Regions from separate parts of the Azoarcus sp. DN11 genome, predicted to be linked through region 2. Evidence: riboswitches for the same ligand, from Rfam matches in the RefSeq annotation. Region 2 holds a riboswitch; each other region holds the start of a gene.
The links. Region 2 has a riboswitch for cobalamin ahead of CDA09_RS20165 (TonB-dependent receptor). Riboswitches for the same ligand answer to the same signal wherever they lie in the genome.
Positions count from the first base shown of each region.

Region 1 (10,438 bases), 2.1 Mb from region 2:
ATCACCTCCTTTCAAGAGACAGGCCGTGTTGGCCAAGTATCCACAACTTATCGGTTGTTCAGGCAAGAGCCTCGAGTTTGACGAGAGGGTCTGTAGCTCAGCTGGTTAGAGCACCGTCTTGATAAGGCGGGGGTCGTTGGTTCGAACCCAACCAGACCCACCACCGAGACGAGAGGGGGATTAGCTCAGCTGGGAGAGCACCTGCTTTGCAAGCAGGGGGTCGTCGGTTCGATCCCGTCATCCTCCACCACCCGTTGGGTGGGCTCGGCTAGGTGGCTCGACGAAGGGTTAAGCCGTGTGCACGGGATGTGTGCAGGGCTTAGGCCTTGGTGCCAGTGTTCTTTAACAAAGTGGAAGAAGTAAAGTGTGCGGCAGCCGGTCGAAAGGCGGGTTGCTGCATGGGTTGGTGTGATTGCATTTTTGCGTTCATCGGCGCTTTGAACCAGCGGCCGGTGGATGCGCACAAGCGTGAGTTCGTCTGTAGCGGTTGAACCCTGGCGACAGGGTCCAGCGTTATAGGATCAAGCGACTAAGTGCATGTGGTGGATGCCTTGGCGATCACAGGCGATGAAGGACGTGCAAGCCTGCGAAAAGCGGGGGGGAGCTGGCAATGGAGCTTTGATCCCCCGATGTCCGAATGGGGAAACCCACTCCTTCGGGAGTATCCCGCGCTGAATACATAGGCGTGTGGAAGCGAACGCGGCGAACTGAAACATCTAAGTAGCCGCAGGAACAGAAATCAACCGAGATTCCCCAAGTAGTGGCGAGCGAACGGGGAAGAGCCTGCACGACTAAACCATCGATTTAGCAGAACGGTCTGGAAAGTCCGACAATACAGGGTGATAGTCCCGTATGCGAAAAATGGGTGGCGGGTCTGAGCGTGCGACAAGTAGGGCGGGACACGTGTAATCCTGTCTGAAGATGGGGGGACCATCCTCCAAGGCTAAATACTCGTGATCGACCGATAGTGAACCAGTACCGTGAGGGAAAGGCGAAAAGAACCCCGGGAGGGGAGTGAAATAGATCCTGAAACCGCATGCATACAAACAGTGGGAGCCTCGCAAGGGGTGACTGCGTACCTTTTGTATAATGGGTCAGCGACTTACGTTCAGTAGCGAGCTTAACCGAATAGGGGAGGCGTAGGGAAACCGAGTCTGATAAGGGCGACATAGTTGCTGGGCGTAGACCCGAAACCGGATGATCTATCCATGGCCAGGATGAAGGTGCCGTAACAGGTACTGGAGGTCCGAACCCACTAATGTTGAAAAATTAGGGGATGAGCTGTGGATAGGGGTGAAAGGCTAAACAAATCCGGAAATAGCTGGTTCTCCCCGAAAACTATTTAGGTAGTGCGTCGTACGGACACTTGCGGGGGTAGAGCACTGTAATCGTTGGGGGGGTCACTGCGATCTACCCCGCGATAGCAAACTCCGAATACCGCAAAGTGATATACGGCAGACAGTCCTGGGGTGCTAACGTCCTGGGACAAGAGGGAAACAACCCAGACCGCCAGCTAAGGTCCCAAATACATGGCTAAGTGGGAAACGAAGTGGGAAGGCATAGACAGCTAGGAGGTTGGCTTAGAAGCAGCCACCCTTTAAAGAAAGCGTAATAGCTCACTAGTCGAGTCGTCCTGCGCGGAAGATGTAACGGGGCTCAAGCCATGAACCGAAGCTGCGGATCTCGCAAGAGATGGTAGGGGAGCGTTCCGTAAGCCTGCGAAGGTGTCTCGAGAGGGATGCTGGAGGTATCGGAAGTGCGAATGCTGACATGAGTAGCGATAAAGGGTGTGAAAAGCACCCTCGCCGAAAGCCCAAGGTTTCCTGCGCAACGTTCATCGACGCAGGGTGAGTCGGCCCCTAAGGCGAGGCAGAAATGCGTAGTCGATGGGAAACAGGTCAATATTCCTGTACCGATTTTAGATGCGATGGGGGGACGGAGAAGGTTAGGTCAGCCGGGTGTTGGACGTCCCGGTTTAAGCGTGTAGGCGTGCCCCGTAGGCAAATCCGCGGGGCTGAGCCAAGGCGTGATGACGAGGTCTCTTTGAGACCGAAGTGATTGATACCATGCTTCCAGGAAAAGCCTCTAAGCTTCAGTCTAAGATCGACCGTACCGCAAACCGACACAGGTGGGCAGGATGAAAATTCTAAGGCGCTTGAGAGAACTCAGGAGAAGGAACTCGGCAAATTGATACCGTAACTTCGGGAGAAGGTATGCCCCAGTAGCTTGTAGGAGTACATCCGAAGGGCGAAGGGGCCGCAGAGAATCGGTGGCTGCGACTGTTTATTAAAAACACAGCACTCTGCAAACACGAAAGTGGACGTATAGGGTGTGACGCCTGCCCGGTGCCGGAAGGTTAAGTGATGGGGTGCAAGCTCTTGATCGAAGCCCCGGTAAACGGCGGCCGTAACTATAACGGTCCTAAGGTAGCGAAATTCCTTGTCGGGTAAGTTCCGACCTGCACGAATGGCGTAACGATGGCCACACTGTCTCCTCCTGAGACTCAGCGAAGTTGAAATGTTTGTGAAGATGCAATCTCCCCGCGGCTAGACGGAAAGACCCCATGAACCTTTACTGTAGCTTTGCATTGGACTTTGACGGGACTTGTGTAGGATAGGTGGGAGGCTTTGAAGCGGTGACGCCAGTCGCCGTGGAGCCAACCTTGAAATACCACCCTGGTGTCGTTGAGGTTCTAACCTGGGCCCGTGAATCCGGGTCGGGGACCGTGCATGGCAGGCAGTTTGACTGGGGCGGTCTCCTCCCAAAAGGTAACGGAGGAGTACGAAGGTCGCCTAGGTACGGTCGGACATCGTACTGATAGTGCAATGGCAAAAGGCGGCTTGACTGCGAGACCAACATGTCGAGCAGGTGCGAAAGCAGGTCATAGTGATCCGGTGGTTCTGTATGGAAGGGCCATCGCTCAACGGATAAAAGGTACTCTGGGGATAACAGGCTGATTCCGCCCAAGAGTTCACATCGACGGCGGAGTTTGGCACCTCGATGTCGGCTCATCACATCCTGGGGCTGTAGCCGGTCCCAAGGGTATGGCTGTTCGCCATTTAAAGTGGTACGTGAGCTGGGTTTAAAACGTCGTGAGACAGTTTGGTCCCTATCTGCCGTGGGCGCTGGAAGTTTGAGAGGACCTGCTCCTAGTACGAGAGGACCGGAGTGGACGTACCCCTGGTGTACCGGTTGTGACGCCAGTCGCATCGCCGGGTAGCTAAGTACGGAAGAGATAACCGCTGAAAGCATCTAAGCGGGAAACTCGCCTCAAGATGAGACTTCCCCGGGGCCTCGAGCCCCCTGAAGGGTCGTTGAAGACCACAACGTTGATAGGTCGGGTGTGGAAGCGCAGTAATGCGTTAAGCTAACCGATACTAATTGCCCGTGAGGCTTGATCCTATAACCCTGGATCGCTCAACAAACTCACACACAACGCATCACACCAACAAACCAACACTTTACTTCCCCCCTTTGTTACCCCTTACAGTCTGACGACCATAGCGTCCCGGAACCACTCCTTCCCATCCCGAACAGGACAGTGAAACAGGATCGCGCCGATGATAGTGCTCTACGTGAGTGCGAAAGTAGGTCATCGTCAGACTACCCAATCAAAAAAGCCGCTCTCCTAAACCAGGATGAGCGGCTTTTTTACGTCAACCGTGGACATTCCGTTTCCATGCAGATTTGTTGTATGTTGCTGGCAACAGGCAGCGTGCTGTCTGGGGCGTCCGATCCGTGTGAAGTGTTCGTTTCGCAATTCGCTGCGTGACACCATTCAAGGGAGATAAAACATGCATCGCATCCGATCGCGCAAGGCAGCGGTGTGCGCCGCGCTTTGTGCCGGCATCATGGTTTTTGGCGTCGCCTATGCTGAAAAACCCGATCACGCTGGTGGCGGAGGTTGGCAGCGGGAGAACGGACATGGTGGAAAGGGCGGGCAGCACAAACGCGACCGTGACGAGGGCGGGGATGCGGATCGGGACAGTCGTGATCGCGGTGCGCGCCTGGGGGATGAAGGTTCGCAGCGGGTGGTGAGCCGGTTCGAGCAACGTGATCGGACGGTCATCCGCGAATACTTCACGCGCGAGGGCGGTTCGGGGAGGTGTCCTCCGGGGTTGGCGAAAAAGGGAAACGGGTGCATGCCGCCCGGGCAGGCGAGAAAGTGGGCGGTGGGGCGTGCGTTGCCGCGCGATGTCGCGTATTACGATCTGCCGCCGGCGCTCACGGTCGAACTCGGGGTGCCTCCGGCGGGGCACAAGTTCGTTCGCGTCGCAGGCGATATCCTGATGATTGCGGTCGGCACTGGCATGGTTGTCGATGCCATCCAGGACCTGGGCGGAATGTGACTGCGAAGGTGCTCTGGGCCAGCCGGTGATCGGCAGTCAGGCGTGGGGGCAAGGGTATTGACTGAAGAGATGCTCGTCGGGACAATGGTGAACGATTCGGCCATGACGATGCAATTGCGATCGTCGGAACACGGTGCGAGCTTGCTCAATTCCGTGGCGGGCCCGCCGCTGTAACCGGGGACGAATGTCGCCAGGGTGACGGAACGATTCCGGGCATCCGGCCACTGTCGTGGAGTACCACGATGGGAAGGCGCGACAGGCAGGTTGATCCGGAAGCCAGAAGACGTGCCGTAATCGACTGTTTTGTAGCTGGAACCAATGGCAAGGGTTTCGCTGTCCGCACTTGGCAGTGCGGCAGCGGAGCCCTTTTTGTTTTTGTGTTTGGACAAACAGGAGAATCGGATGCCTTCGACTGATATCAAGCAAGAGTTCGCAAAGAACGCCGCCCCCGCCGCTGCAAGCGGCGCGCTCCCGGTGCACAGGCCCGCGATCATCGCGACGCGCAAGCGTTGCGAGGCGGATGGGGTGGGTTTGTCTCACTACGTTCTGATGGATCGCAGGGAGAAGCGATGAGCGGCTCGGCTTTGATGAGCAACGCCCCCTCTGCGGGGCGTTATGCCAATCTCGGCAATGGCGCGAGCCTGATTCCGTTCGACATCGGACATGACGACTATATGGCCTTGAGCGACCCGGACAGTGCGTTCTGGGCGCTCGTTCGCAAGGACAAGCTCGCGGACACGCTGACCGATAGTGCCTTGATGTTGAACTATCAGGCAAAGGCAAAGGATTTCGCGCGCGAGTTGCATGCGCTGCGTTTCGAGCTGAAGCCCTCGGCCGTTTATGTCAATCCGACGGAGCGGTGCAACCTGAACTGCACGTATTGCTACATTCCGGAGGGAATGCGCCGCGGTGGGCAGCACATGGACGCCGACCGGTTGGTGGACGCGCTGGGGCGGCTACGGTCCTACTTTTCGACGGTGCTTCCCGACGGGCGCAAGCCGCGCGTGATTTTTCACGGTGCCGAGCCGTTGATGAATCGGGCCGCCTTGTTCGCCGCGATCGATGCGTTCAAGGATGATTACGTGTTCGGGGTGCAAACGAACGCGACGCTGCTCGATGACGAGGCGATCGGGTTTCTCGCCGATCGGCAGGTGAGCATCGGCCTGTCGCTCGACGGGCCGCTGGCCGAGACGACCGATGCGACCCGCCTGACCTTCGGCGGCAAGAGTGTGCACGACAAGGTGCTCCGGGCGATGGAGGCGCTGCGGGGGTATTCGGCGTGGAGCGTGATCGCGACGTGCACGGAGAAGAACCTCGATCAACTCGTGCCGCTGGTGGAGCTGTTCCATGCCCGCGAAGTGCCGACCTGCATGCTGAATGCAGTGCGTTGCACCTTGCCGGGAGCGCGTACGGTGCGACCGGATGATGACTCGCTGGCGCGTGCCTTCATCGCAGCGGTGGAACGAACGCATGCGCTGTATCGCGAGACGGGGCGGAAGATGGTGGTCGCGAACTTTGCGAACATTCTGCTGGCGATCCTTGCACCGACCGCACGCCGGCTGATGTGCGATATCTCGCCGTGCGGTGGGGGGCGCGCGTTCTTCGCCCTGGCGCCCGACGGGGGGCTCTTCCCGTGCAGCGAGTTCATCGGCCTGGATGCGTTCCGCGGGGGCAACCTGTTCACCGACCGCATCGAGGATGTGCTGGAGAGCGAGGCATTCCGGAAGGTGACGGGACGGAACGTCGACCGTATCGATCCCTGCAAGGGGTGCGCGATCCGGCATTTCTGCGGCTCGCCGTGCCCGGCCGAGGCGCACGAGATGAACGGCGGGATGGACCGCGTCGGGGCGTTCTGCGGCTTCTACGAGGAGCAGACGCGCTATGCTTTTCGCTTGATCGCCGACGGGAAGGCGAACGACTTCCTTTGGGATGGCTGGGATGCCGAGGTAGAGAGCAGTTTCGACTTCGTGCTGCCCTGAGCCAGTCATCAGCGGCTGTGATTGCGCGCGGGCCCGCCCGGGAGAGTTCCCGGGCGGGCCTTTTAGTTCATGCGCTGCCGAGGTGGCGGCCGCCTCCGCCGGGGCGGGCGTTGCCGGCGGAATCGTAGAGTTGTGGCTGCCTGGATGCGTCGAGAAGGATCGACATCGCGGCCTGGTTATGCTGGAGACGCTCGGTGATGAGCTTGCCGTTGAGGTCGTTGCGGGCCCGCGCGTCGCATGCGAGTGCGTGGATTTCGTCCCAGCGCCTGAGGGTGTCGGGGAGCGGTTGGCAGACTTCGCGGATCGCGGTGTCGGAGTTCGGGCGACGAAGCCGGCCGAGCAGCAGGGCGCGGTCGCTGTGGATGCGCTGCAACTGGTGGAAGCGCTCCGTTTTTTCGCGCGTGAGAACGAGCAGACCGTCGGCGTCGCCGGCGATGAGCAGGGATTCCTCGCGCTCGAGTAGCGCGAGGAATCCGCGCAGCAGCACGGCTTCGCTGTCGATCAGCTGGACGAGTCGCTGAAGTTCGGGCTGCAGGCTCACGGAGCTTATTATTTCTGCGTGTCGAGCATCTGGCGAACGCTTTCGATCAGGCCGTCGGCGATGCGGTTGGCGTCGATCTTGAAGCGCCCTTCGCTGATGGCCTGACGGATTTCATCGACACGGCGGTGGTCGACCTCGGGAGTCGAGGCAATCACCGCTTCGGCCTTGTTGAGGCTGGACGAGAGCGACGACAGTTCGACTTTCTCTTCGGTCGAGGAGCTGCTCGCAAGCGTCGTGCTCGCGGCGGGGCGTTTCTCACGGGCGCCGCTCGCCGGGGCGGCCCCTGGCGATTTGAGTGATCCTTCGATTTTCATGGCGCTACTCCCATTAAGCGGTCTCTGACCGTATCAACGACCGCCCGAGGGAAAACTTTAGGCGTTTTTTTGCCGACGTGCGAGCGCTCAGAAATCGAGCTCCACGGTGCCATCGGTGCGTGCCTTGCCCGAGACGACTTGTCCGTTATTCAAGCGGATCCGGACCGGTTCGCCGGCGGCGGCGGCGTTCAGGGCGCGGCCTTCGCTGGTGACGGTGAATCCGCTGCCGGCGCCGACGATCTTGACATTCTGGCCCTGGCGTACGGTTTGCGGGAGGCGGAGCATGTCGGCGCGCAGGGGGTTGCCGGCGGCGATCGTGTAGCGCGCGTTATGGCCGACGGCCTGGGTCATGTCCGTCAGCGTGTTGGGGGCCTCGCCGGCGAGATCGCCGGTGCGTCGTTCGAGGTCCGCGGGCGAGATGATCTGGCCCGCGCGGATGGGGCGCGCGGTGACGAGGTACTCGCCGACGACGGAAACCTGGGCGGGGACATAGACGGTCCAGTTGACGGGCGATTCGCAACGCACGCCGACGTTGATCCGGCCCCACGCACGCGTGCCGGGCGGGAGAAAGGGCGTGAGCTCGGCGCACGGCGGGAGCTGGTTCTGCGGGTCGAGACCCTCGACCGTGACGCCGATTTTCCCCGGCAGGCCGGACGTCTGCTGGCCGAGAAAGGTCATCACGACCTGCCGAACCGGTTGCAGGGGCTGCTGCGCGCTGGCGTTCCCGCCCGCGAGCGTGAGGCCCAGGGTGAGCGGCAGGAATACGGCGGCATGGCGGAAGGATGGGGACATGAGAAGAGGCGCGGGCATGGCGCGCATTGCACCATGCGGCAGGCCGCTCGGCAACCGGCAAGATTTTCCGTGGCGCTTGCCGGGTGATGCCGGAGGGATGTCGAAAGCGGCTGAATTGGCCGGTTTTTGCCGGTCTTATCGCGGCAAGCGGCTTGTCGGGGCAGGACTAACATCCCTGGCATGGAAGGTGCAATGAGGCGAATGCCGGCTGATGGCCTTTACGGCAGTTGGCGGCGGAACTTGAGGTGATGCCATGAAGACCCAACTCGACAGCGCGCTGCAGTTTCATCAGACGGCCCTGAACCTGCAGGCGCAGCGGCAGCAGATGCTGGCGTCGAACATCGCGAACGCGGATACGCCGAACTACAAGGCGCGCGACGTCGATTTTCGTGCCGCGTTGAAGGGGGCGATGGGCGAGCGCATGGGGCCGCTCGAACTGACGGGCACGTCGTCGCGCCACCTAGGCGTGGCTGCGGAGACTCCGTTCGGGGCCTTCGTCGGGTTTCGCCGGGAGTTCCAGTCGAGTGTGGATGGCAACACGGTGAACATGGACGTGGAGCGTGCTGCCTTCGCCGAGAACGCGGTGCATTACGAGGCGAGCGTGACCTTCATCAACGGCCTGCTGCGCAGCATGCAGACGGCGATCACCGGTCAGTGAGGGGAGGGCAGGCGTCCATGAGCATGTTCAATGTTTTTGCGATTGCGGGTTCGGCGCTGCATGCGCAATCCGCACGCCTGAATGCGACGGCGTCGAACCTCGCGAACGCGGATAGCGTCGCCGGGCCGGACGGGCAGCCGTATCGCGCGAAGCAGGTGGTGTTCACGGCGACGCCGGTGGCGGGGCCGGGCGGGGTCGGCGTGAAGGTGTCGGACGTCGTCGAGAGTGCGGAGCCGGGGCGGCTGCAGTATGACCCCAGCAATCCGGCGGCGAACGGGGAAGGGTATGTGACGATGTCGAACGTGAATGTGGTCGAGGAGATGACCAACATGATTTCGGCATCGCGCGCGTACCAGGCCAACGCGGAAGTGATGAATACGGCGCGCACGCTGCTGCAGCGTACGCTGCAGATCGGACAGTAAGGGTTCCTGGAGCGGATCATGGCAACGGTCAACAACACGGTTTCGGCGGCGGCAGATTCGGCACTGGCCTTACTCGCGCGGAAGGACAAGCCCGAGGCGAAAGCGGACGCGAATGGCCAGGGCCGCTTTCTCACGCTGCTGACCGCGCAGCTGAAGAATCAGGATCCGATGAATCCGCTGGACAACGCGCAGGTGACTTCGCAACTCGCGCAGATCAGCACGGTGGATGGCATCGAGCGGCTCAACACGATGCTGACGCAACTGCTCGGCGGTCAACAGTCCGCCGAGTCCCTGCAGGCGGCGTCGCTGGTCGGGCGCGGGGTGCTGATTCCGGGCAACAGCCTGAAGCTGGGCGACGCGGGGTCGATCGGCGGTTTTGCGCTCGACGTGCCTGCCGATGCGGTGACGATGCACATCAAGGACGCGCAGGGCCTGGAGGTCGCGGCGGTCAACCTGGGGTCCTTCGCCGAGGGGACGCACAACTTCCAGTGGGACGGCACGACGCTCGGCGGCAGCCGTGCGGCCAACGGCAAGTACAAGGTGAGCATCGAGGCGGTGACCGGCGGCAAGTCCGTGCAGGCGGAGGTCCTCGAGTTCGGGGCGGTATCTAGCGTGGTGCGCGGCACCAAGGGGACCGACCTCCAGATTGGCGACCTCGGCATCGTGAAGATGTCCGACGTCAGGCAGATTGTTTGAGACTGAAGGTCCAGGGAGACGATCATGGCATTCCAGCAAGGCTTGAGCGGACTGAATTCCTCGTCCAAAGCCCTCGATGTCATCAGCAACAACGTGGCGAACTCGAGTACGGTGGGCTTCAAGGCGGGGCGTGCGGAGTTCTCCGACGTCTACTCGGCGGCGATGAACGGTGCGGCGGCTGGTGTCCAGGTGGGCATCGGTTCGGCGATCGGCGCGGTGACGCAATTGTTCTCCCAGGGCAACATCACGACGACGAACAACCCGCTCGACGTGGCGATCAACGGCAACGGCTTCTTCCGCATGACGGCGCCGGATGGGTCGATTGCGTACACGCGCAACGGGCAGTTCGATGTGAATAAGGACGGTTTCATCGTCAATGCGCATGGCTTCCAGCTGACGGGTTTTGCCGCGACGAATGGCGTTATCCAGGCGGGTGGGGTGCCGCAGCGGCTGCAGCTCGATTTCTCGGACGTGCAACCGAAACCGTCGTCGCAGATGACGCTGGCGATGAACTTCGATTCGCGCGAGCCGGTTTCGCCGTCTTTCAACCCGGCGAACCCGACGCCACTCGATCGTGCGAACGTGGCGGCGGGCGGGTACAACTTCTCGACGTCCGCGACCGCCTATGACACGCTGGGCAATGCGCATACCCTGACCTTCTTCTTCCAGAAGACCGCAGCGGGCGTG
Region 1 covers NZ_CP021731.1:1,456,153-1,466,590, forward strand. Annotated here, with positions in the region: rRNA gene CDA09_RS06660 (16S ribosomal RNA) at 1-12, shown strand, start outside; tRNA gene CDA09_RS06665 (tRNA-Ile) at 87-163, shown strand; tRNA gene CDA09_RS06670 (tRNA-Ala) at 175-250, shown strand; rRNA gene CDA09_RS06675 (23S ribosomal RNA) at 520-3,402, shown strand; rRNA gene rrf (5S ribosomal RNA) at 3,491-3,604, shown strand; gene CDA09_RS06685 (hypothetical protein) at 3,795-4,349, shown strand; cobalamin riboswitch at 4,439-4,656, shown strand; gene cbpA (modified peptide precursor CbpA) at 4,752-4,922, shown strand; gene cbpB (peptide-modifying radical SAM enzyme CbpB) at 4,919-6,328, shown strand; gene CDA09_RS06700 (flagella synthesis protein FlgN) at 6,396-6,869, opposite strand; gene flgM (flagellar biosynthesis anti-sigma factor FlgM) at 6,878-7,183, opposite strand; gene flgA (flagellar basal body P-ring formation chaperone FlgA) at 7,271-7,975, opposite strand; gene flgB (flagellar basal body rod protein FlgB) at 8,229-8,633, shown strand; gene flgC (flagellar basal body rod protein FlgC) at 8,651-9,055, shown strand; gene CDA09_RS06725 (flagellar hook assembly protein FlgD) at 9,074-9,751, shown strand; gene flgE (flagellar hook protein FlgE) at 9,776-10,438, shown strand, end outside.
Region 1: it holds a riboswitch for cobalamin, as region 2 does, so the genes downstream of both, cbpA (modified peptide precursor CbpA) here and CDA09_RS20165 (TonB-dependent receptor) in region 2, are expected to answer to the same signal.

Region 2 (10,438 bases):
TGACGAACCCGATCGCGCTGACGGGCGGGGAGGCGGCATGGCGCTGACGCCCGACGGACTGCACTGGACGCCGGTCTTCGAGCGGCTGCGCGCGGCGCTCGGCGAGGCGCACGGACCGTTGAGCGCCTACGTGTACGATCTCGAGGCGTTGCGTCGCCACGCCGCCGGCATGCGCGCGGCGCTGCCCGCGGGCTTCGAGCTCTTCTACGCGATCAAGGCCAACTCCGAGCTGCCCGTGCTCGAGACGCTCGCGCCGCTCACGCACGGCTTCGAGGTCTCGTCCGGCGGCGAGCTCGCCTGGGTGCGCGCCCGCTTCGCCGACGTGCCGGTGATCTTCAGCGGGCCGGGCAAGACCGACGCCGAGCTCGCGCAGGCACTGGAACTGGGCGTGGACGCGCTGCACGTCGAGAGCCGCCACGAGCTCGAACGTCTCGCGTGGCTGGCGCGGGAGCGTAGCGTCGTGGCGCCGGTGCTGTTGCGCGTGAATCTCGCGCTCGACGACCTGGCCGCGACGACGCTGATGATGGGTGGGCGCCCGACGCCCTTCGGCATCGCGGCCGACCAGCTGCCGGCCTGCCTAGACTGGCTGGCTGCGCACCCCGAGATCCGGCTGCGCGGCTTCCATTTCCACCTGATGTCGCACCAGCTCGACGCCGCCGCGCACCTGCGCCTGCTCGCAGCCTACCTCGCGCAGGTGCGGCGCTGGCGTGTCGAGTACCGCCTGGAGGCGCTCGACCACGTGAACGTCGGCGGCGGCATCGGCGTGAATTACCGCGAGCCGGAGCGCCAGTTCGACTGGCCGGCCTTCGCCGCGGGGCTCGCGGCGCTGTCGGCGCAGCGCGACGGACTCGCCGTGCGCTTCGAGTGCGGGCGCTATGTGAGTGCCTTCTGCGGTTACTACGCGATGCAGGTGCTCGACGTGAAGGCGGCTTTCGGCGGCAACTTCGTCGTTGCGCGCGGCGGCACGCACCAGTTCCGCACGCCCTACGCGCAAGGCCACAGCCATCCGTTCCGCGTGCTGGCGGTGGAGGACTGGCCGCACCCGTGGCCACGGCCGGAACTGCGCGAGGCGCGCGTCAATGTCGTCGGCCAGCTGTGCACGCCCAAGGACGTGCTCGCGAGCGACGCGGCAGTCGAGCACGTGCGCGTCGGCGATCTGCTGGTGTTTCCGTACGCGGGCGCCTACGCGTGGCACATCTCGCACCACGACTTCCTGCGCCATCCGCATCCGCCGCAGCTCTACCTGCCGGCCGGGGTGCCCTGAGCGGGTCTTCCGGCATCAATCGAAGAGCCGCAGGTTCTCGCCCCGTTGCGGCGGGCGGGGGCCGGCCTCGCCGGGCGGCGCGAGCGTGCCGACCCGCACACCCAGCAGGCGCAGGCGACGGTCGAGCGGCACGCGCTTGAGACAGCTGCGCACCGCGGCGAGGATGGTTGACGCGTCGTCGGTCGCCTCCTCGTTCGTCACGTCGCGCGTCACGGTGCGGAAGTCGTCGTAGCGCAGCTTGAGGCCGATCGTGCGGCCGACGTAGCCCTTGCGCTTGAGGTCGCCGGCGACACGCTCGCACAGCTTCACGAGGATTTCGGTCAGCGTGTCGCGGTCGGCGCGCGCGTCGAGGTCGCGCTCGAAAGTGGTTTCGCGGCTGATCGACTTGGTTTCGCGTTCCGTCACGACGGGGCGCTCGTCGCGCCCGTGCGCGACTTCCGTGAGCCAGTGCCCGTAGTGCTGGCCGAATTCCGCTATCAGACTTTCCGGCGCCGCGGCGGCGAGTTCGCCGATGGTGCGGATGCCCATCGTTTCGAGTTTCTCGCCGGCGCGCGGGCCGATGCCGTTGATCTTGCGTGCGGCGAGCGGCCAGATGCGCGTCGGAATGTCGGCATCGTCGAGCACGGTGAGGCCGTCGGGTTTTTCGAGGTCGGAGGCGATCTTGGACAGCAGCTTGTTGGGGGTGATGCCGATCGAGCAGACGAGTCCGGTCGCGGCACGCACGGCGTCCTTGATGCGCTGGGCGAGCTCGACCGTCTCGCCCGGCACGTCGGTGAGGTCGATGTAGATCTCGTCGATGCCGCGATCCTCGATCAACGGGGCGATCCCGGCGACGGCCGCCTTGAAGAGGCGGGAGTAGCGGAGGTAGTCGTCGAAGTTGGCCGGCAGCAGGATGGCGTCGGGGGCGAGCGCGGCCGCTTTCATCAGCCCCATGCCGGAATGCACGCCGAGCGCACGGGCGGGGTAGGTGGCGGTGGTGGCGACGCCGCGCCCGACGTAGTCGCGCAGGCGCGGGAAGTCCTCGATCCGGTCGCCCGCAAGCGTGCCGCGCCGGCCCCCCACGACGACGGGGAGCCCCGCGAGTTGCGGGTAGCGCAGGAGTTCGACGGACGCGAAGAAGGCGTCCATGTCGAGGTGGGCGATGCGGCGTTGCATGGCGATATTTTGCGGCAACGGGACGTGCGCGGGGGACGAGCGGGCGGATTCGCCTGCTCGTCGGAACGGGCGGAGGTCAATTTACAGCAGGTTCATCCGCTTCGCGGCTTCCCGCAGTTCCCCGCGGAAGTCCGGATGCGCGATGGCGATCAGCGCTTCGCAACGCTGCTTCGCCGTCTTGCCGCGCAGTTGCGCGACGCCGTACTCGGTGACGACGTAGTTGATGTCGTTCTTGCTCGTCGTGACGTGCGTGCCCGGCGTCAGCGTCGGCACGATGCGCGAGATCGTGTCGTCCTTGGCGGTGGAGGGCAGCACGATGAAGGCCTTGCCGCCGTTGGAGCGGTTGGCTGCGCGCACGAAATCGACCTGGCCGCCGGTGCCGGAGTAGGGCGAGGGGCCGAGGCTTTCCGAACCGCACTGGCCGAGGAAGTCGACCTGCATCGTCGCGTTGATCGCGACGAGGTTGTCGTTCTGCGCGGCGTAGTACGGGTCGTTGGTGACGTCGACGGGGTGCATCTCCAGCGTCGGGTTGCGGTGCATGTACTGGTAGAGCTTGTTCGAGCCGAGCGCGAAGGTCGCGAGGATCTTGCCGGGCTTGAGCGTCTTGCGGCGGTTCGTCACGGCGCCGGATTCGATCAGCGACAGGATGCCGTCGCCGATCATCTCGGTGTGGATGCCGAGGTCGTGCTTGTGCTTGAGCTGCATCACGACCGCGTCGGGGATGCCGCCGTAGCCGATCTGCAGCGTCGCGCCGTCGTCGATGAGGTCGGCGATGTACTTGCCGATCGCTTCCTGCACCGGCCCGATCGTCGGCAGGCCGACTTCGAGGATGGGGGCGTCGCTTTCGACCAGTGCCGCGACCTGCGAGATGTGGATGTGGCAGTCGCCGTAGGCGAAGGGGACGTTCGGATTCACTTCGAGGATCACCGCGCGCGCCTTCTTCACCGCGGCCATCGTGTAGTCGGGCGCAAGCGAGAGCGCGAGCCAGCCGTGCTCGTCCATCGGCGAGGCCATCGAGAACACGACGTCGGCCGGCGTCAGGCCGCGCTCGATGAGCTGCGGGATCTCGGAGAAGTAGTTGGGCAGGAAGTCCACCCAGCCCGCCTGGCCGCCCGGGCGCGAGGCGCCGCCGAAGAAGTAGGCGCTGTGGCGCACGTTGGCGACGGTCTCGGGATCGTAGTAGCCGAACTTGCGCAGCGGCAGGATCTGGCTGACGACGACGCCTTCGAGGCTCTGGCGGCGCGATGAGAGGGCTTCGAGCAGCGTGGGCGGCTCCCCGACGCCGGTGGGTACGACGATCGTGTCGCCGGATTGCACGAGTCCGGCAGCGTCCGCGGCGCTCATCCTTTTCTGCTGATACTGGACGTGTACGTTCATGATTCCCTCTCCCTGGTGTCGATTGCCGGTGCATCGATTCCGCTGCGACGATATGCATATCCGTACGCATGCGTATTGCTTGAATATGCATACGTATTGCTATTGCCGGCCGCACTTCGGCGGTGGCGCCGTATTCGACGCCATGACAGTACGCAGCCGCTGGCGCCGAGTGCGGCGCCGAGCGCGGACAGGGCGATGACAAGAGCGTAGCGCAAGGGGCGGGACGAGTCGAGCGGGGGGAAATCGAGGCGATGGAGGGCGTTGAAGAGCCAGCGGTGGCGCCGGCCGTCGTCGTCGAGGCGCGCGGCGATACGCCCTGTGGCGAGGTCGAGGTAGAAGGCGTTGTTCGCCGCGTCGTCGAAGCGCACGCGCAGCACCGGGAAGGGCAGGCCGGGATGCTGCCTGTAGTAGTAGTTGTCGCCCGCGTCGAGGCGCGCGGCGTCGCGGATGCGATCGTCACGGCGCAGGCGCGGGGCGGCGGCGAGCATTGTCGCGACGGGAATCGGGCCGGTTTCGGCCGCGCCGCCGTCGAGCGGCTGCCGCAGGAGATGATCGGGCCGGTGCAGCAGAAGCAGCGCGCGGCCGTCGAAGCGCTGCCAGCGCGCTTCGCGCACGTCCGTGTGCCGTGCGATCAGCGGGCCCGGCAGTGTCGCGAGTTCCTCGCGTTGCAGCGGGCCGTCGGCGAGCGCGAGCCGATCCTCGCGGCTCGGTGCGCTGCCTTTCGCCCAGCCGAAGGGGGCGAGCGAGAGCCAGCCGCTCAGCAGCCAGGTGAGCGTGCACAGTGCGGCTGCGAGTCCGCCGAGGTGGTGCCAGCGCTTCCACCCCAGGTAGGGCGTCGCGCGCCCCCCGGGATAGCGCCGACGCAGGCGCAGGCGCTGCACGCCGAGCCAGGTGCCGGTGAGCACGAGCAGGCCTGCGGCGGCGCTCAGCCACAGCACCAGCTGGCGCCACAGTTCCGCGTGCGTGCGGAGGGGGCTGAAATAGACCCAATGCACGATGCTGCCCGGCCAGTTCCAGAATCGCTCGACGGCCGTCGTGTCGCGCACCACTTCGCCGGTGCGGGCGGACACGTAGAGCTCGGTGGCGGCCGCGTCCCCGACCGGTACGCGATAAAGCGGGCGGTAGGGGTCGAGGCTGCGCCCGAGGGTCCACTGGTCCTGCGTCAGCTCGGTTGCGGCGCCGACCGGCATTGCGGCGAAGCTGCGGGCGGCCGCTTCGGCGTCGGTGGCCGACACCGGCGCGCGCGGTTCGCCGGTGTCGGCCCAGACGCTGCGCCAGCCGTCTTCGGCGAGGAAATGGTAGGCCGGGCGCTGCGGCGCCGCGGTGAGGCGCAGCTCGTCCGGGTTGCCGTGCAAGCCGAGCGCCGACCACGCCTGCCACGGAGACACGCTGACCGACGCGGCCGGGATCGGTCGCAGGTGCTGCAGGCGTTCGGCTGCGGTGAGCTCGGGAAAGGGCAGGTAGAGCATCACGACGCCGGACGCGAACCACAGGAGGATCTGCAGACCGAGCGCAATGCCCAGCCAGCGGTGTGCGAGATGAAGCAGGCGGGGCAGGCGCATGGCGGACCTCAGAAGCGCAGGTCGGCGGTCAGTTCCACGCTGCGCGGGGCGCCGAGCAGCACCTGGGTGCTGCCGTAGGCCGCGGTCGCGTAGAGCCGGTCGGTGAGGTTGCGCAGGTTCAGGCGCAGTGCCGTGCGCGGGTCGAGGTGCCAGCCCAGCGTGGCGTCGAGCACGGTATAGGCGTCGAGCCGGAGGGTGTTGGCGTTGTCGCCGTAGCGCTTGCCGACGTAGCGGGCGCCGATGCCGGCGTCCCAGCCCGCGCCCACGTGGCTCACCCACAGGTTTGCGAGGCGTTCGGGGACGTTTGCCGGGGTGTTGCCGGCACGCGAGGCGCCGCCGGCCTCGACCAGCTCGTCGAAGCGGGCATCGAGGACCGTCGCGTTCGCGTCGATCCGCCAGGTGCGCACGGGCTCGATGCTCGCGGTGATTTCGATGCCGCGCGAGGACTGGGTGCCGCCCTGGACGCTGATGCCCGGGTTCGCCGGATCGCGCGTCACGATGTCGTCCTTGCGGATGTGGAAGGCCGCGGCCGTCCATTCGCCGTGCAGCGCGTCGAGCGATTGCTTGACGCCGGCTTCCGTCTGGCGCGCATGGGTCAGGTCGAAGTTGCGGTTGGCGAGGTTCAGTGACACGAGGCTGGTGACGGGATCCGAGCCGGTACTCGCCTGCGCGTACAGGCTCGTCGCCGGCGTTAGTGCATGGACCGCGCCGAGGCGGACGGCGTTGGCATTGAAGCGTTTGTCGAAATCCTGGCCGGACACGAGTTCGTCGCGCGCGACGGCGATGCGGTCGTGGCGCAGGCCGGCCACCAGGGTCAGCGTCTCGCCGACGCGCAGCGCGTCCTCGACGAACACGGCCTGCTGCCGCGTCTCGGTATCGAACTTCGGACGGGTCGGATCGGGGCTGTCGAAGCGGCCCGGTTCGAAGTCCCGGGCCGGCACGACGGATTTGCCGCGGTAAGGCGAGTTGTTGGTGTGGCGGAAGTCGACCCGCATGAATTCCCAGCCGACGTCGAAGCGGTTGCGCATGCCGCCGAGCGTGCCCTCGTGCGCGAGTTCGAGCCGGTTGCCGGCTTGTTCGAGGCGATGCAGGATTTCGAGATAGCCGGTGCGCGTGACCGCGTTGGTGGCGCTGTCGAGTGCGTATTGCTCGACGTTGCGCCAGTGGCGGTCGGCGGCGAAGCGATAGGTCTCGTTGCGCAGCGTCCAGCCCCCGCCCGCCTGCCATTCGATGCGGGCGCGCAGCCGGTCGTCGTCGAGCGCGTAGCGCGGGTCGTCGATGTTGTAGTTCTCGTGGCGCAGGTCGCGGGCGATGCGCCCGTTGCGCAGCGGGGTGCCGAAGTAGGCGGTGGGATTCTCGCGCGACAGGTCTGCGCTCAGGTCGATCTGCAGGTCCGCCCGCGGCGCGAGGTGCAGCGTGCTCATCAGATTGCGGTTGTCGTGCTCGCCGCGGTGGATGAAACCGTCGCCGCCCGCGACGGCGGCGTCGAGGCGCAGCGCCGCGGCGTCGCCCACGGCAGTCGAGCCGCCGACGCCGATGTGGTATTCGCCGCGGCTGCCGGCGGTGAGGCTTGCGTCCAGGTGGCGCCCGCGCGTCGGCGCCTTGCGCACGAGGTTGAGGATGCCGCCGACCGCACCGTCGCCGAACAGCACCGAGGCCGGGCCGCGCAGGATCTCGATGCGCTCGTAGCCCCAGGTGTCGGACGGATAGGTGAGGGTGCCCGCGCCGGTGGCGAGGCGCAGCCCGTCCTCCGCCTGCGCGACCGAGTTGTTGCCGGTGAAGCCGCGGCTGGAATAGGCCTGGCCGCTGCCGGGCGTGCCGATGAAGCTCAGGCCGACGGCCCGCGTCGCGGCGTCGGCGACGCTGCGGTCGCCGCGTTCGCGCAGCGTCTCGACGTCGAGCGCGTCGACGCTCGCGGGCGTCTCGCGCAGGCTCAGTCCGAGGCGCGATCCCGTGGCGCCCGGGCGGTCGAGATCGAGGCCGGCGTCGGGCTCGGCGCGCGCCGAAACCTGAACTGCCGTCAAGACCTTGTCGTCGGCGTGCGCAAGGCCGCCGGACAGGGCGAGCACGAGGCTCGCGGCGAGCGGGCGAAGCGCGAACGGGATGCGGCGAACGGGGGAACTACGGTGCTTCTGCATGCAATGACTCCAGTCGTGAAGCGACCGGACGGGCAGGCGAAGCAGGGGCGCGGCGTCCTCGCGGAGCGCGGGCGACAACCTCCCGCGGTCAGGCGGTCGGCGGCCGGGGCACGCTAGCCTTGCTCCGCCCGCATCCCCGCGGCCGGTCGCATGGTTGATCCCGGGCGCAGAATTGCGCGGCGGGATCGGAACACCAGCAGGCCGGTCTCCGGACTCACGAGTCTTGACGGATCGCCTTCCCATGCCGTGCGCGAAGCCTCGTGGGCTGCACGCGTCCGGCACAGTGGCCGGGCCATCGGGGAGATGGCCCGTGATCCGCCCGCACTCGCCTACCGTTGCGGGGGCAGCCAGGGCTTGGCCGGCGGGGAATTCTGCCGGCGCACCCTGTTCCCGTTTCACCCGCCGTTCTGGCGGGCACCTGCTGGAAAATGGGGGAAAAGCGCGTCAAACGGTGGTCGGTGCGCCCTCCCGGCAGTTCGCGGCCTGGCCCGGGCGGCTCATGCGAGCACTTCCCCTTCGGCGGCGGTGTCGTCCTCGTCGACGGCCTCATCGGCGAGCGCAGCGAGGATGTAGTCGACCGGTAGCGCATGGCGGCGGGCGAGTTCGTCGGCGCTCTCGCCGCTCGCACGCAGGCTTTCGAGCCAGCCGTCGAGGCCGGTCGACAGCGAGCGGCCGGCCTTTTCGCCGTTGTGCGTCGTGCCCGCCTCGACGTCGTACTTGTTCGCGTAGCCGCGCGGCGTGACCATCAGGCCGTCGCGGATGAAGGTGTTCGAGTTGCCGATCAGCACGGTGCTCAACATGCCGATGTCGCACTCGGTCATCTTGTCGAGCGTCGTGAATTCGATGCGCTGCTTGGGGCGATAGGCGGATTTGACGATCGCGACGGGCGTGTCCGGGCGGCGGTGCGCGAGGAAGAGGCGCTGGGCCTCGACGATCTGGCGTGCGCGGCGCCCGCTCTTCGGGTTGTACAGCGCGACGACGAAATCGGCCGCGGCGGCCGCGTTGAGACGGCGCGCGATCACCGGCCAAGGCGTCAGCAGGTCGGACAGCGAGATCGCGCAGAAGTCGTGCGTCAGCGGCGCGCCGACGAGCGCCGCGCAGGTGTTCAGCGCGGAGGCGCCCGGGACGATCTCGACTTCGATGTCGCCGGGTTGGCCCGTGGGGGGCGTCCAGCCGGCCTGGAACAGCACTTCGAAAGTCGGGCCGGCCATGCCGTAGACGCCGGCGTCGCCCGAGGAGATCAGCGCGACCTTCTTGCCCTGCTTGGCACGGTCGAGCGCTTCGATCGCGCGGTCGAGCTCCTCGGTCATCGACTTCTTGACGACCTCCTTGCCTTCGACGAGGTCGGCGACGAGGCGGATGTAGGTGACGTAGCCGATGATGGTATCGGCCTCGGCGATCGCGGCGCGGGCGCGGCCGCTCATGTGCTCGACGCTGCCGGGCCCGAGGCCGACCAGCATGATCTTGCCTGTGCTCATGGTGTTCTCTCTTTGTTGAGGGCGTAGGGCGGGATGAAATCCCGCCGTTTTCCGCCGGGTGGCCGACGGTCGCGTGTCAAATGTGGTGCAGGAGCCTTATCCGCCGCGTGTGTCGTCGATGACTATCCATGCGGCGGAAGACGCTTCGCGCTTCCGCCCTACGCGCGGGCGGTGGCCGGGGTTCCCTGCGTCGCGAGCGCCGGGCGCACCCAGCGGGCGACCGCCCAGCCGGCGAGGCTGCCAAGGGCAAGCCATTCGATCGCGCTGGAGATTGCGGTGGCGATGGCGAACTGGCCGGTCAGAACTTCCATCTGGCGTGCCACTTCATCGCTGTAGGCGGCGAAGGCACCGTCGATATGCGGTGCGCCGAGCGCGTAGGGCAGGGCCAGCAGGGCGATCCCGAGCCAGCGCAGGCGGCCGGGGACGAAGGCGAGGACGCTGAGGCCGGTCGCGGAGCAGAGGACAGTGATGAGCCACCAGGTCTGGCGTGCTTCCAGCGCTGCAGCGGCGGTGCCGGGGATCTCGGGCGGCAGGCCCAGAGAGGGCGCAGCGAAGACGCACAGCCAGGCGGCGGCGCCCCACACGAGGCCGCTGCGTGCCGAGGCGACGCGGCGGCCGCGCAGGTGTTCCCACGTCGTGATCGCGGCGATCAGCACGAGGCTGAAGCCGATCGCGGTCAGCACGTTGGCGATCAAGGTCCAGACATGCCGTTCGGTGCCGTCTGCGGGCTCCCAGGCTGCTTCCTCATGGACGTGGACGGCGCCATGGGCGTCGTCGTGGTCATGAGCCATCGCGGCAGCGGGTTCGGCGGCTTCAGGCGCTTCGGCCGAGCCTTCGAACACTTCCGCGGCGGCGATGATCGGGATGACCTGCCAGTGCTGCACGGCACTCACGAGCAGGCCGGCGAGCGCCCCGACCAGCAGGGCGCACAGGACGATACGGCGGAACAGCATGTCCGGCTCCGGGCTCAGTGGCAGGGGAAGACGTTGGAGTGACGCGTATCGTGCGCGGCGTTGTGGGCCGCGGCGATGTGACTGAAGCCCACACCGTAGACGATCACGGCGCCGAGCAGCGCGGCGGTGACGACGGGCATCGCGATCGCCATCAGGGCGCTCTTCGGACGGGCGATTTCGAGGGTGGCTTGCTGTTGCATGGTGGTTCTCCTTCTTCGATGGGTGTGGGACAGCGTTTGAAACTCAGTTCGATGCCGGCATGCGCGCGACCGACACCGTGGCGTTGCGGCCGTCAGGTCCGCGCAGCTTGTGTTTTTCGACGACGAGTTGCGTGAGATCCGTGCCGGCGGCGATCAGGGCTGCGGCTTCCGACACGGACGGCGTGCCGGTGTAGCGGCGCACCGTCTCCGACGGATTCGGCACCGGCACGGCGGCGAGTGCCGCCGCCGGATGGAAGGCGATGGTCCAGCCGAGGTTCGTCGCGATTTCGAGCAACCCAAGCTCGTCGGCC
Region 2 covers NZ_CP021731.1:4,334,872-4,345,309, reverse strand. Annotated here, with positions in the region: gene CDA09_RS20190 (IucA/IucC family protein) at 1-47, shown strand, start outside; gene CDA09_RS20185 (type III PLP-dependent enzyme) at 38-1,264, shown strand; gene dinB (DNA polymerase IV) at 1,280-2,419, opposite strand; gene CDA09_RS20175 (acetyl-CoA hydrolase/transferase family protein) at 2,501-3,796, opposite strand; gene CDA09_RS20170 (PepSY domain-containing protein) at 3,793-5,358, opposite strand; gene CDA09_RS20165 (TonB-dependent receptor) at 5,367-7,496, opposite strand; cobalamin riboswitch at 7,679-7,933, opposite strand; gene cobJ (precorrin-3B C(17)-methyltransferase) at 7,994-8,974, opposite strand; gene CDA09_RS20155 (CbtA family protein) at 9,133-9,927, opposite strand; gene CDA09_RS20150 (CbtB domain-containing protein) at 9,942-10,127, opposite strand; gene CDA09_RS23420 (cobalamin biosynthesis protein) at 10,171-10,438, opposite strand, start outside.

Region 3 (10,438 bases), 1.8 Mb from region 2:
TGCAGGCGCCCTTCCGCGACAGGAGCAGGCGCCGTGCACGCCGCGCCGCGGAGGACTGCGCGGCGCGGGGGCGGACCGGCCTTAGCGGACGACCTGAGTGAGTTCGCCCGACTTGTAGCGCGCGGCGATCTTCTCCAGCGCCACCGGCTTGATGCGGCTCGCCTGGCCAGCGCAGCCGAAGGCCTCGAAGCGCGCCTTGCACACCCGCTTGGCGGCTTCGCGGGCGGGCTTGAGGAATTCGCGCGGATCGAACTTCGACGGGTTCTCGAACAGGAACTTGCGGATCGCGCCGGTCATCGCGAGGCGGATGTCGGTGTCGATGTTGATCTTGCGCACGCCGAACTTGATCGCGGTCTGGATCTCCTCGACCGGCACGCCGTAGGTCTCCTTCATGTCGCCGCCGTACTGGCGGATGATTTCGAGGAGCTCCTGCGGCACGCTCGACGAGCCGTGCATCACCAGGTGGGTGTTCGGCAGGCGCGCATGGATCGCCTTCACGCGCTCGATCGCGAGGATGTCGCCGGTCGGCTTGCGCGTGAACTTGTAGGCGCCGTGGCTCGTGCCGATGGCGATCGCGAGCGCGTCGCAGTCGGTCTGCTTGACGAAATCGGCAGCCTGATCCGGGTCGGTCAGCAGCATCGAGTGGTCGAGCGTGCCTTCGGCGCCGACGCCATCCTCCTCGCCGGCCTGGCCGGTCTCGAGCGAGCCGAGGCAGCCCAGTTCGGCCTCGACGGTGACGCCGATCGCGTGCGAGAACTTCACCACCTCGCGGCTCACGGCGACGTTGTATTCATACGAGGACGGAGTCTTGCCGTCTTCCATCAGCGAGCCATCCATCATCACGCTGGAGAAACCCGAGCGGATTGCGCCCATGCAGATCGCGGGCGACTGGCCGTGGTCCTGGTGCATCACGACGGGAATCTGCGGATAGGCTTCGACGGCGGCGTCGATCAGATGGCGCAGAAAGGCTTCGCCGGCGTATTTGCGGGCGCCGGCCGAGGCTTGCATGATCACGGGGCTGTCCGCTTCGGCCGCGGCTTCCATGATCGCCTGGACCTGCTCGAGGTTGTTGACGTTGAACGCCGGCAAGCCGTAGCCGTTTTCGGCGGCGTGATCGAGCAGCTGGCGCATGGAAACGAGGGGCATTGTCCTTCTCCGGTATCAAGTGCAGGCACGCCAGGCGTGCCGGGTTGCGAATTGGCTCGCATTTTAGCGTTTGTTGGGCGGCGGTGGGTCCGGCGAAGGAAACGGGTTGCAACGACCCGCCGCCGCGCCTCGTGCTCAGAACGGCAGCAGACCCCGGGCCGCGAGCGCCTGGGCCGCTCGCAGTTCATCGCGCAGCGCTCCGGCGTCGGCAGCGTCGCCGCCCCAGCCGTCGAAATGCACCAGTTCGTCGAGCGGCAGGCGCTGGCGCCAGCCCGCCGTCTGCAACTCGGGCTGATCGAGGAAGTGGCTGACATGGCCGATGCACAGGTAGGCGACAGGCATGACGCGTTCGGGCAGCGACAGGATCTCGCGGATCGCCGACTGACGGAAGATGCTCACCCAGCCGACGCCCAGCCCCTCGGCGCGGGCGGCGAGCCACAGGTTCTGCACCGCGCACACCGAGCTGTAGAGGTCCATCGCCTTGATGTGTGTGCGCCCGATCACGACCGGGCCGGCGCGGTCGCGGTCGCAGGTGATGCACAGGTTGATCGGCGCCTCGAGGATGCCCTGCAGGCGCAGGCCGGAATAGACTTCGCGCTGCTTGCCCTCGAACATCTGCGCGGCTTCGGCGTTGGCCGTTGTGAAGGCGTCGTGCACGCGCTGTTTGACGGCCTGGTCGCGCACCAGGACGAAGCTCCACGGCTGCATGAAGCCGACCGATGGTGCGAAGTGTGCAGCGGTGAGGATGCGCGCGAGCATGTCGTCGGCGACCGGATCGGGCAGGAACTGGCCGCGCACGTCGCGCCGCGCGAGGATGTTGCGATACACGGCGGCGCGCTCGGCGTCGTCGAAGTGGTGGTGGGCCTGGTGGCCGGGAGCGGCGGTCTTCATCGATTCCCCTTGTGAAGAGCAATGGACGGCGAACGGACCAGTTCGCCGCTGATCTGCCTCCCGGCCGGTCTTCTGACTCGGGTTCGTCCCGTGCCGCGCCTTCCCGACCCGGAGGGCCAGTGGCATCTTGCGGCGGCGGTCCCCCTCACAGCGTTGGGCACGTCGCGGAATCGGCTCCCCCGGAGGGTGCCTCACCGCATTCCCGATTCTCCCGCGGATCGCGGGCACCGGGAGGCATGGTGTAGAGCGCGTGAGTCTAGCAGACTGCGGGCCGCGCGCCGACTTATTGCTCGGTCAGGTGCGGTGCCGGGTGTTCGCCCACGCGTACGATCTTGAGCGTGTTCGTGCCACCCGAGGCGCCGATCGGTTCGCCGATCGTCAGCACGATGAGATCGCCGCGTTCGACGACGCCCTGATCGAGCAGGATCTGTTCCGCTTCCCACAGCAGCAGGTCGCGATCCTGGTGCGTCTGCGACATCAGCAGCGGAAAGACCTCGCGGTACAGCGTCATCTGGTTGCGCGACTCCGCTTCCGGCGTCAGCGCGTAGATCGGCACGCCGCTGTTGAGGCGGCTCATCCACAGCGCCGTCGAGCCGGTCTGGGTGAGGGACGCGATCGCCTTCACCTTCAGGTGCCAGGCGGTCCAGATCGCGGCCATCGCGATCGATTGGTCGATGCGCGTGAACACGCGGTCGAGCACCTCGCGGTCGAGCGTGACCTCCGCGGACTTCTCGGCCTCGAGGCACACGCGGCTCATCGCCTCGACGACCTCGACCGGATAGTTGCCCGACGCGGTCTCGGCCGACAGCATCACGGCATCGGTGCCGTCGAGCACGGCATTGGCGACGTCCGACACCTCGGCGCGCGTGGGCACCGGGCTGCCGATCATCGATTCCATCATCTGCGTTGCGGTGATCGTGAGCTTGTTACAGTCGCGCGCGGCGCGGATCATCTTCTTCTGCAGCGCCGGCACCGCCGCGTCGCCGACCTCGACCGCGAGGTCGCCGCGCGCGACCATGATGCCGTCGGAGGCGTCGAGGATCTCGTCGAGGTTGGCGACCGCCTCGGTGCGCTCGATCTTCGCGATCAGCAAGGCGTCGCTGCCGGCGGCGCGCAGGAGCTGCCGTGCCATGTACATGTCGGCCGCGCTCTTGGGAAAGGAGACGGCGACGAAGTCGACGCCGATGAGGGCAGCGGTCTTGATGTCGTCCATGTCCTTGGCGGTCAGCGCGGGCGCGGTCAGGCCGCCGCCCTGGCGGTTGATGCCCTTGTTGTTCGACAGCTCGCCGCCGACCCGCACCGTCGTGTGGATCTCGGGGCCGGCGACGCGATTGACGACGAGCTTCAGGCGGCCGTCGTCGAGCAGGAGGACGTCGCCCGGCCTGACGTCCTTCGGCAGGTTCTTGTAATCGAGGCCGACGCGGGTCGCATCGCCCAGTTCGCAGCGTGCGTCGAGGATGAATTCCGCATCCTTGTGCAGGTGGACGCGGTCGCCGGCGAACTTGCCGACGCGAATCTTGGGGCCTTGCAGGTCGGCAAGGATGCCCACCGACCGGCCGGCGCGTTCCGCAGCCTCGCGGACCGCCGCCGCGCGCGCGACGTGATCCTCCGCCTTTCCGTGCGAGAAATTCATGCGCACGACATCGATCCCGGCATGCACCATGCGTTCCAGGATTTGCGGATCGGTCGAGGCGGGGCCCAGGGTGGCGACGATCTTCGTGTGGCGCGGCATGTTGTCTCCGTGTCGATATGCGTCCGAGAACCCGATTCTACCCGTGTGCGCCGTCTGCCGCCGCCCGCGCGGGTTTGCGCGCCTCTCGACAGATGATGTCGCTTCCTATAATTTTGCCTGCATCAATTCAATCACGGACTCGCGAACGCCATGAAACTCGTCCCCGTCGCTTCGTTGTGCACGCTCGTCATGTTGACGCAGCCGGTTCTTGCGGCCGATCCGGCTCCTGCGAACCCGCTCGGCGGACTCGTGTTGCGCGCCGATGAGAATCGCAGCGCGAACCTGCTCGACAAGGCGGTGGCGCGCTTCCGCAAGGTCGGCGATGCGGCGTTCGACGAATTCAACCGCGCGTCGCAGTTCCGGGACCGCGAGCTTTACGTGTACGCGCTCGCCACGGATGGCACCCTGCTCGCAAGCGGCGGCTCCTCGGCGGCGCTGGTCGGGCGCAATGTCGCGACCATGCGGGATGCCGCCGGCAAGCCCTTCTTCCGCGAGATGCTCGACATCGCGGCGAAAAGCGGCGAGGGGCGCGTGGAATATCGCTGGCTGAATCGTGAAGACAATCGCGAGGAGCCGAAGGTGACGCTGTTCCGCAAGGTCGGCGAGCGCATCATCGCGGTCGGCTATTACGTGCCGCGTGCCACCCCGGCGCAGGCGAAGGATCTGCTGGAGCGCGCCGTCGCGGCAGTGAAGGAGAAGGGGACGCAGACCGCGCTCGCCGCCTTCAACGCACTCGACGGCGGTTTCGTGCAGGACGACCTCTACGTGTTCGCGATCGATCTCGAGTCGCAGCGTTTCCTCGCGCACGGCGCAATCCCGAAGCTGGTCGGCAGCGAGGGCCGCACGGTGCGGGATCCCAAGGGCAAGGCGATCGTCGCCGACATGGTGAACATCGCCAGCCGCAAGGGGGAGGGCGAACTCGACTACGCCTGGCGCAACCCGGTCACCGACAAGCTGGAGACCAAGCATTCATTCATCCGACGCGTCGACGGCATGCTGGTCGGTGTCGGCTATTACACTCGCTGACGTGCCCGGTTGACCTCCGACAATATCCCGCGGGGGCCGATCCGCGAGAATGCAGCGCCGACGGACTCCGTGCCGTCTGACGAAACGTTCACTCTCCGAAGGATGAAGCGCCGATGATCGACGACGTTACCCGCTCCCTGCTCGACAGCCTGCCGCGCGGCGGCCGCTACGACCTTTCGGTCGCGCACGATCCCGCGAGCGACCTGCACGCGCTGACCATCGTGATCGACGGCGAGACGTTCCAGCCGGGAATCGGATACGAGAGCAGCGACGATTTCGAGTTCGACCGTGATCAGATCGCAGCGTATCTCGTCACGCGCAAGCAGAAGTGCGGTGGCTGCGGGAGCTGCAGCTGCGGTTGAGCGTCCGCTCGGATCCTTCCAGCAAATGAAAACGGCCACCGCGGGGTGGCCGTTTTCATGGTGGCCCGGTGTTGCCGGGCCTGCTGCGAGGGTTTCTTCAGTCGTTGAAGCGCTTTTCCAGCGCCGCGATCGCCGGCAGGGTCTTGCCTTCGAGGAACTCGAGGAAGGCACCGCCGCCGGTCGAGATGTAGCCGACATCCTGGGCGATGTGGAACTTCGCGATCGCTGCCAGCGTGTCGCCGCCACCGGCGATGCAGAAGGCGTCGGAATGGGCGATCGCCGAGGCCATCATCTTCGTGCCGCCGGCGAACTGGTTGTGCTCGAACACGCCGACCGGGCCGTTCCAGACGATGGTGCCGGCGTGGGCGATGATCTCGGCGAGCTTCGCCGAAGTCTTCGGGCCGACGTCGAGGATGCGGTCGTGCGCGCCGACTTCGTCGACCGGGATGCGGTTCGCGCGGGCGAGCGCGGAGACTTCGTCGGCGACGACGACGTCGACCGGCAGCGGCACTTCGGCGCCGCGGGCCTTCATGATGTCCATGACGGCCTGCGCTTCCTTGACCAGTTCCGGCTCGGCGAGCGAGTCGCCGATGCGGTGGCCCGAGGCGAGCAGGAAGGTGTTGGCGATGCCGCCGCCGACGATCAGCTGGTCGACCTTCTGCGCGAGGGTCTTGAGGATGGTCAGCTTGCTCGACACCTTGGCGCCGCCGACAATCGCGACGAGGGGGCGTGCCGGGGTCTCGGTGGCCTTCGTGAGCGCGTCGATCTCGGCGCCCATCAGCATGCCGGCGCAGGCGACCGGGGCGAAGCGGGCGATGCCGTGGGTCGTCGCCTCGGCGCGGTGCGCGGTGCCGAACGCGTCGTTCACGTAGACGTCGCACAGCGCGGCCATCTTCTTCGATAGTTCCTCGTTGTCCTTCTTCTCGCCCTTGTTGCAGCGGCAGTTCTCGAGCAGGACGACTTCACCGGGTTTCACTTCGAAGCCGCCATCGACCCAGTCGCGGATCAGGCGCACGGGTTTGCCCAGCAACTCGCCCAGGCGCACGGCGATCGGCGCGAGCGTGTCTTCGGCACGGCATTCGCCTTCGGTCGGACGGCCCAGGTGCGAGGTGATCATCACCGCCGCGCCGTTGTCGAGGCAGTATTTGATCGACGGCAGCGACGCGCGGATGCGGGTGTCCTCGACGATGTTGCCGGCTTCGTCCTGCGGCACGTTGAGGTCGGCGCGGATGAAGACGCGCTTGCCGGCGACGGTGAGCTCGGCGAGTTTCTTGACTTGCATGGATTCCTTCCCGATGTGAAAACGCCCCGCTGGGCAGGGCGTCGGATTGCGATGGCGCGGGCGTATTACTTCGCGTTATGGAACGCGCGCGCGGCGTCCAGCATGCGGCAGGAGTAGCCCCACTCGTTGTCGTACCAGGCCAGCACCTTGACGAGATTGCCGTCCATCACGCGGGTCTGGGTCGCGTCGAAGATCGACGAGTGCGCGTCGTGGTTGAAATCCATCGACACCAGCGGGTCCTCGTTCACGGCCAGGATGCCCTTCAGCGGACCCTTGGCGGCTTCCTTCATCAGCGCGGTGATCTCGTCCTTCGAGGTCGCGCGGCTGGCGGTGAAGGTGAGGTCGACGAGCGAGACGTTCATCGTCGGCACGCGCAGCGCGAAGCCGTCGAACTTGCCCTTCAGCGCCGGCAGCACCAGGCCGACGGCCTTCGCGGCGCCGGTCTTGGTCGGGATGATGTTCTGGGCGGCGGCGCGGGCGCGGCGCAGGTCCTTGTGGCGCACGTCGACCAGCACCTGATCGTTGGTGTAGGCGTGCACGGTGGTCATCAGGCCCTTCTCGATGCCGATGTTGTCCTGCAGCACCTTCGCGACCGGCGCGAGGCAGTTGGTCGTGCAGGAGGCGTTCGACACGACGGTCATCGCCGAGGTCAGCACGTCGTGGTTCACGCCGTAGACGATCGTCGCATCGACGTCGTCACCGCCCGGGGCGGAGATCAGCACCTTCTTCGCGCCCTGCTTCAGCAGCACTTCGGCCTTGGCCTTGGAAGTGTACGCGCCGGTGCACTCGAGCAGCACGTCGACGCCCAGATCGCCCCAGTTCACGCCCAGCGGATCCTTGGTCGAGAAGAAGGGAATGCGGTCGCCATTGACGATCATGACATTGTCGCCTTCGGTCTCGACCGGGAAGGCGAAACGACCGTGGGTCGTGTCGTACTTCGTCAGGTGGGCATTCGTCGCCAGGTCGCCGGAGGCGTTGATCGCGACGATCTCGAACTGGTCGCGCAGACCGAGTTCATAGAGGGCGCGCAGCGTGCAGCGACCGATACGGCCGTAGCCGTTGATGGCGAGTTTGATGGTCATCGAGGATTCTCCCGGAGCAATGATACGAACAGCACAATCTCAATCTGACAGCCGGCGCCGCGGACTGCCGGCGCCGACTGCGCCGGGAGCGCGGCGACGACGCTTACTTCACGATCTGCTTGACGGCTTCCGCGACCGCGTCGGCAGTGATACCGAAATACTTGAACAGCTCGCCGGCGGGGGCGGACTCGCCGAAGCGGTCGAGGCCGATCACGGCGCCTTCGAGGCCGACGTACTTGCGCCAGCCGTCGGTGACACCCGCTTCGACGGCGACGCGCGGCAGGCCGGCGGGAAGGACGGATGCCTGGTAGGCGCGATCCTGGCGGTCGAACACGTTGGTCGAGGGCATGGACACGACGCGCACTGCGATGCCGGCCTCGCCCAGCGTTTTCTGCGCGGCCATCGCGAGCGCGACTTCGGAGCCGGTGGCGATGATCACCGCCTGCGGCTTGCCGCCGGTGGCTTCCGACAACACGTAGCCGCCGCGGCGGATCGCGGCGATCTGATCGGCATTGCGGGCCTGGAAGGGCAGGTTCTGGCGCGAGAAGAGCAGCGCCGAGGGGCCGTCCTTGCGCTCGATCGCGTGCGCCCAGGCGACGGCCGACTCGGTCGTGTCGCAGGGACGCCACACGTCCATGTTCGGGATCAGGCGCAGCGTCGCGGTCTGCTCGACCGGCTGGTGCGTCGGGCCGTCCTCGCCGAGGCCGATCGAGTCGTGCGTGAACACGAAGAGCTGGCGCACCTTCATCAGCGCCGCCATGCGCAGCGCGTTGCGCGCGTACTCGCTGAACATCAGGAAGGTGGCGGTGTAGGGGATCAGGCCGCCGTGCAGGCTGATGCCGTTGGCGATCGCGGCCATGCCGAATTCGCGCACGCCGTAATAGATGTAGTTGCCGCCGGTCTCCTTCGAGACGCCCTTCGCGCCCGACCACAGCGTGAGGTTGGAGCCGGCGAGGTCGGCCGAGCCGCCGACGAGCTCGGGGAGCTTCGGGGCGAAGGCTTCGATGCTGTTCTGGCTCGCCTTGCGGGTGGCGATGGTTTCGGCCTTGTCGACGATCTTCGCGATCACGGCATCGACGTGGGCCGACCAGTCGGCGGGCAGCTCGCCCGCCATGCGGCGGGTGAATTCTGCCGCTTCCTGCGGGAATGCTCTGGCATAGGCGGCGAAGCGCTCGTTCCAGCCGGCTTCGAGCGCAGCACCTTTCTCGCGCGCATTCCAGGCCGCGTAGATGTCGGCGGGGATCTCGAAGGGGGCGTGATTCCAGCCGATGTGCTCGCGCGTCGCGGCGATCTCCGCCGCACCCAGCGGCGCGCCGTGCACGTCGTGGCTGCCCTGCTTGTTCGGCGCACCGGCGCCGATCACGGTCTTGCAGCAGATCAGCGTCGGCTGCGCAGTGTTGGCCTGCGCGGCGCGGATCGCGGCGTCGATCTCGGCCGCATCGTGGCCCTGCACGTTGGCGATCACCTGCCAGCCGTAGGCTTCGAAGCGCTTCGGGGTGTTATCGGTGAACCAGCCGTCGACATGGCCGTCGATCGAGATGTTGTTGTCGTCGTAGAAGGCGATCAGCTTGCCCAGGCCGAGCGTGCCGGCGAGCGAACAGGCTTCGTGCGAGATGCCTTCCATCAGGCAGCCGTCACCGAGGAACGTGTAGGTGTGGTGATCGACGATCGCGTGGCCGGGGCGGTTGAACTCGGCGGCGAGCATCTTCTCGGCCAGCGCCATGCCGACCGCGTTGGTAATGCCCTGGCCGAGCGGTCCGGTGGTCGTTTCGACGCCCGGCGTGTAGCCGTATTCGGGGTGGCCCGGAGTCTTGCTGTGCAGCTGGCGGAAGCGCTTGAGTTCCTCGATCGGCAGGTCGTAGCCGGTGAGGTGCAGCAGCGCGTAGACCAGCATCGAGCCGTGGCCATTCGACAGCACGAAGCGGTCGCGGTCGGCCCACTGCGGATTCGCCGGGTTGTGGCGCAGGTAGCGGCGCCACAGCACTTCGGCGATCTCGGCCATGCCCAGCGGCGCGCCCGGGTGGCCGGAATTGGCCTGCTGGACGGCATCCATCGCCAGTGCGCGGATCGCGCCAGTGACGGGATTGAAGACCGGGGGCCGCACGTTGCGCGGGTTCTCGTTGCGGGCTGCCTGCATGGATCTCTCGGGCCTTTGGCTGGCTTGGAAAAGGCCGGATTATCGCCGAAAACCGGGGGGCTTGGGTAGCGCCTGGTGCGCTGCAAAATGCGCCAAGTGCCTGCTTGCTCAGGCCAAATGCGGGCGGGCTGCGGCCCGGCCGCCCTCAGTTCGCGTCGCGCCGGCGCTGCATCAGCTTCCAGATCAGCGGGGTGAGGATGAGCTGCATCGCGAGGTCGAGCTTGCCGCCGGGGATCACGATGCTGTTCGCGCGCGACATGAAGGCGTCGTGGATCATGCGCAGCAGGTAGGGGAAGTCGACGCCGCGCGGGTCCTTGAAGCGGATCACGACCATCGACTCGTCGAGCGATGGCACTTCGCGCGCGATGAAGGGGTTGGAGGTGTCGACGACCGGCACGCGCTGGAAGTTGATGTGCGTGCGCGAGAACTGCGGGACGATGTAGTGGACGTAGTCGTACATGCGCCGCAGGATCGTATCCTGCACCGCTTCCTTCGAATAGCCGCGCACGCGCGTGTCGCGGTGCAGCTTCTGGATCCACTCCAGGTTGATTGTCGGCGCGACGCCGATCAGCAGGTCGACATGGCGCGCGACGTCAACCTTGTCCGTCACCAGCGCGCCGTGCAGTCCCTCGTAGAACAGGCAGTCGGTGCCGACGGGCAGGTCTTCCCAGTCCGAAAAGCTGCCCATCGGCAGGCCGGTGCGCGCCGCGCGTTCGGCGTCGTGAATGTAGCTGCGGTGCCGCCCGGTCGCCGATTTGCCGTAGGCGCGGAACAGGGCCT
Region 3 covers NZ_CP021731.1:1,143,554-1,153,991, forward strand. Annotated here, with positions in the region: gene fba (class II fructose-bisphosphate aldolase) at 82-1,146, opposite strand; gene bluB (5,6-dimethylbenzimidazole synthase) at 1,282-2,037, opposite strand; cobalamin riboswitch at 2,083-2,284, opposite strand; gene pyk (pyruvate kinase) at 2,321-3,769, opposite strand; gene CDA09_RS05150 (cache domain-containing protein) at 3,920-4,795, shown strand; gene CDA09_RS05155 (hypothetical protein) at 4,909-5,157, shown strand; gene CDA09_RS05160 (phosphoglycerate kinase) at 5,255-6,439, opposite strand; gene gap (type I glyceraldehyde-3-phosphate dehydrogenase) at 6,505-7,521, opposite strand; gene tkt (transketolase) at 7,625-9,658, opposite strand; gene CDA09_RS05175 (phosphoribulokinase) at 9,804-10,438, opposite strand, start outside.
Region 3: it holds a riboswitch for cobalamin, as region 2 does, so the genes downstream of both, bluB (5,6-dimethylbenzimidazole synthase) here and CDA09_RS20165 (TonB-dependent receptor) in region 2, are expected to answer to the same signal.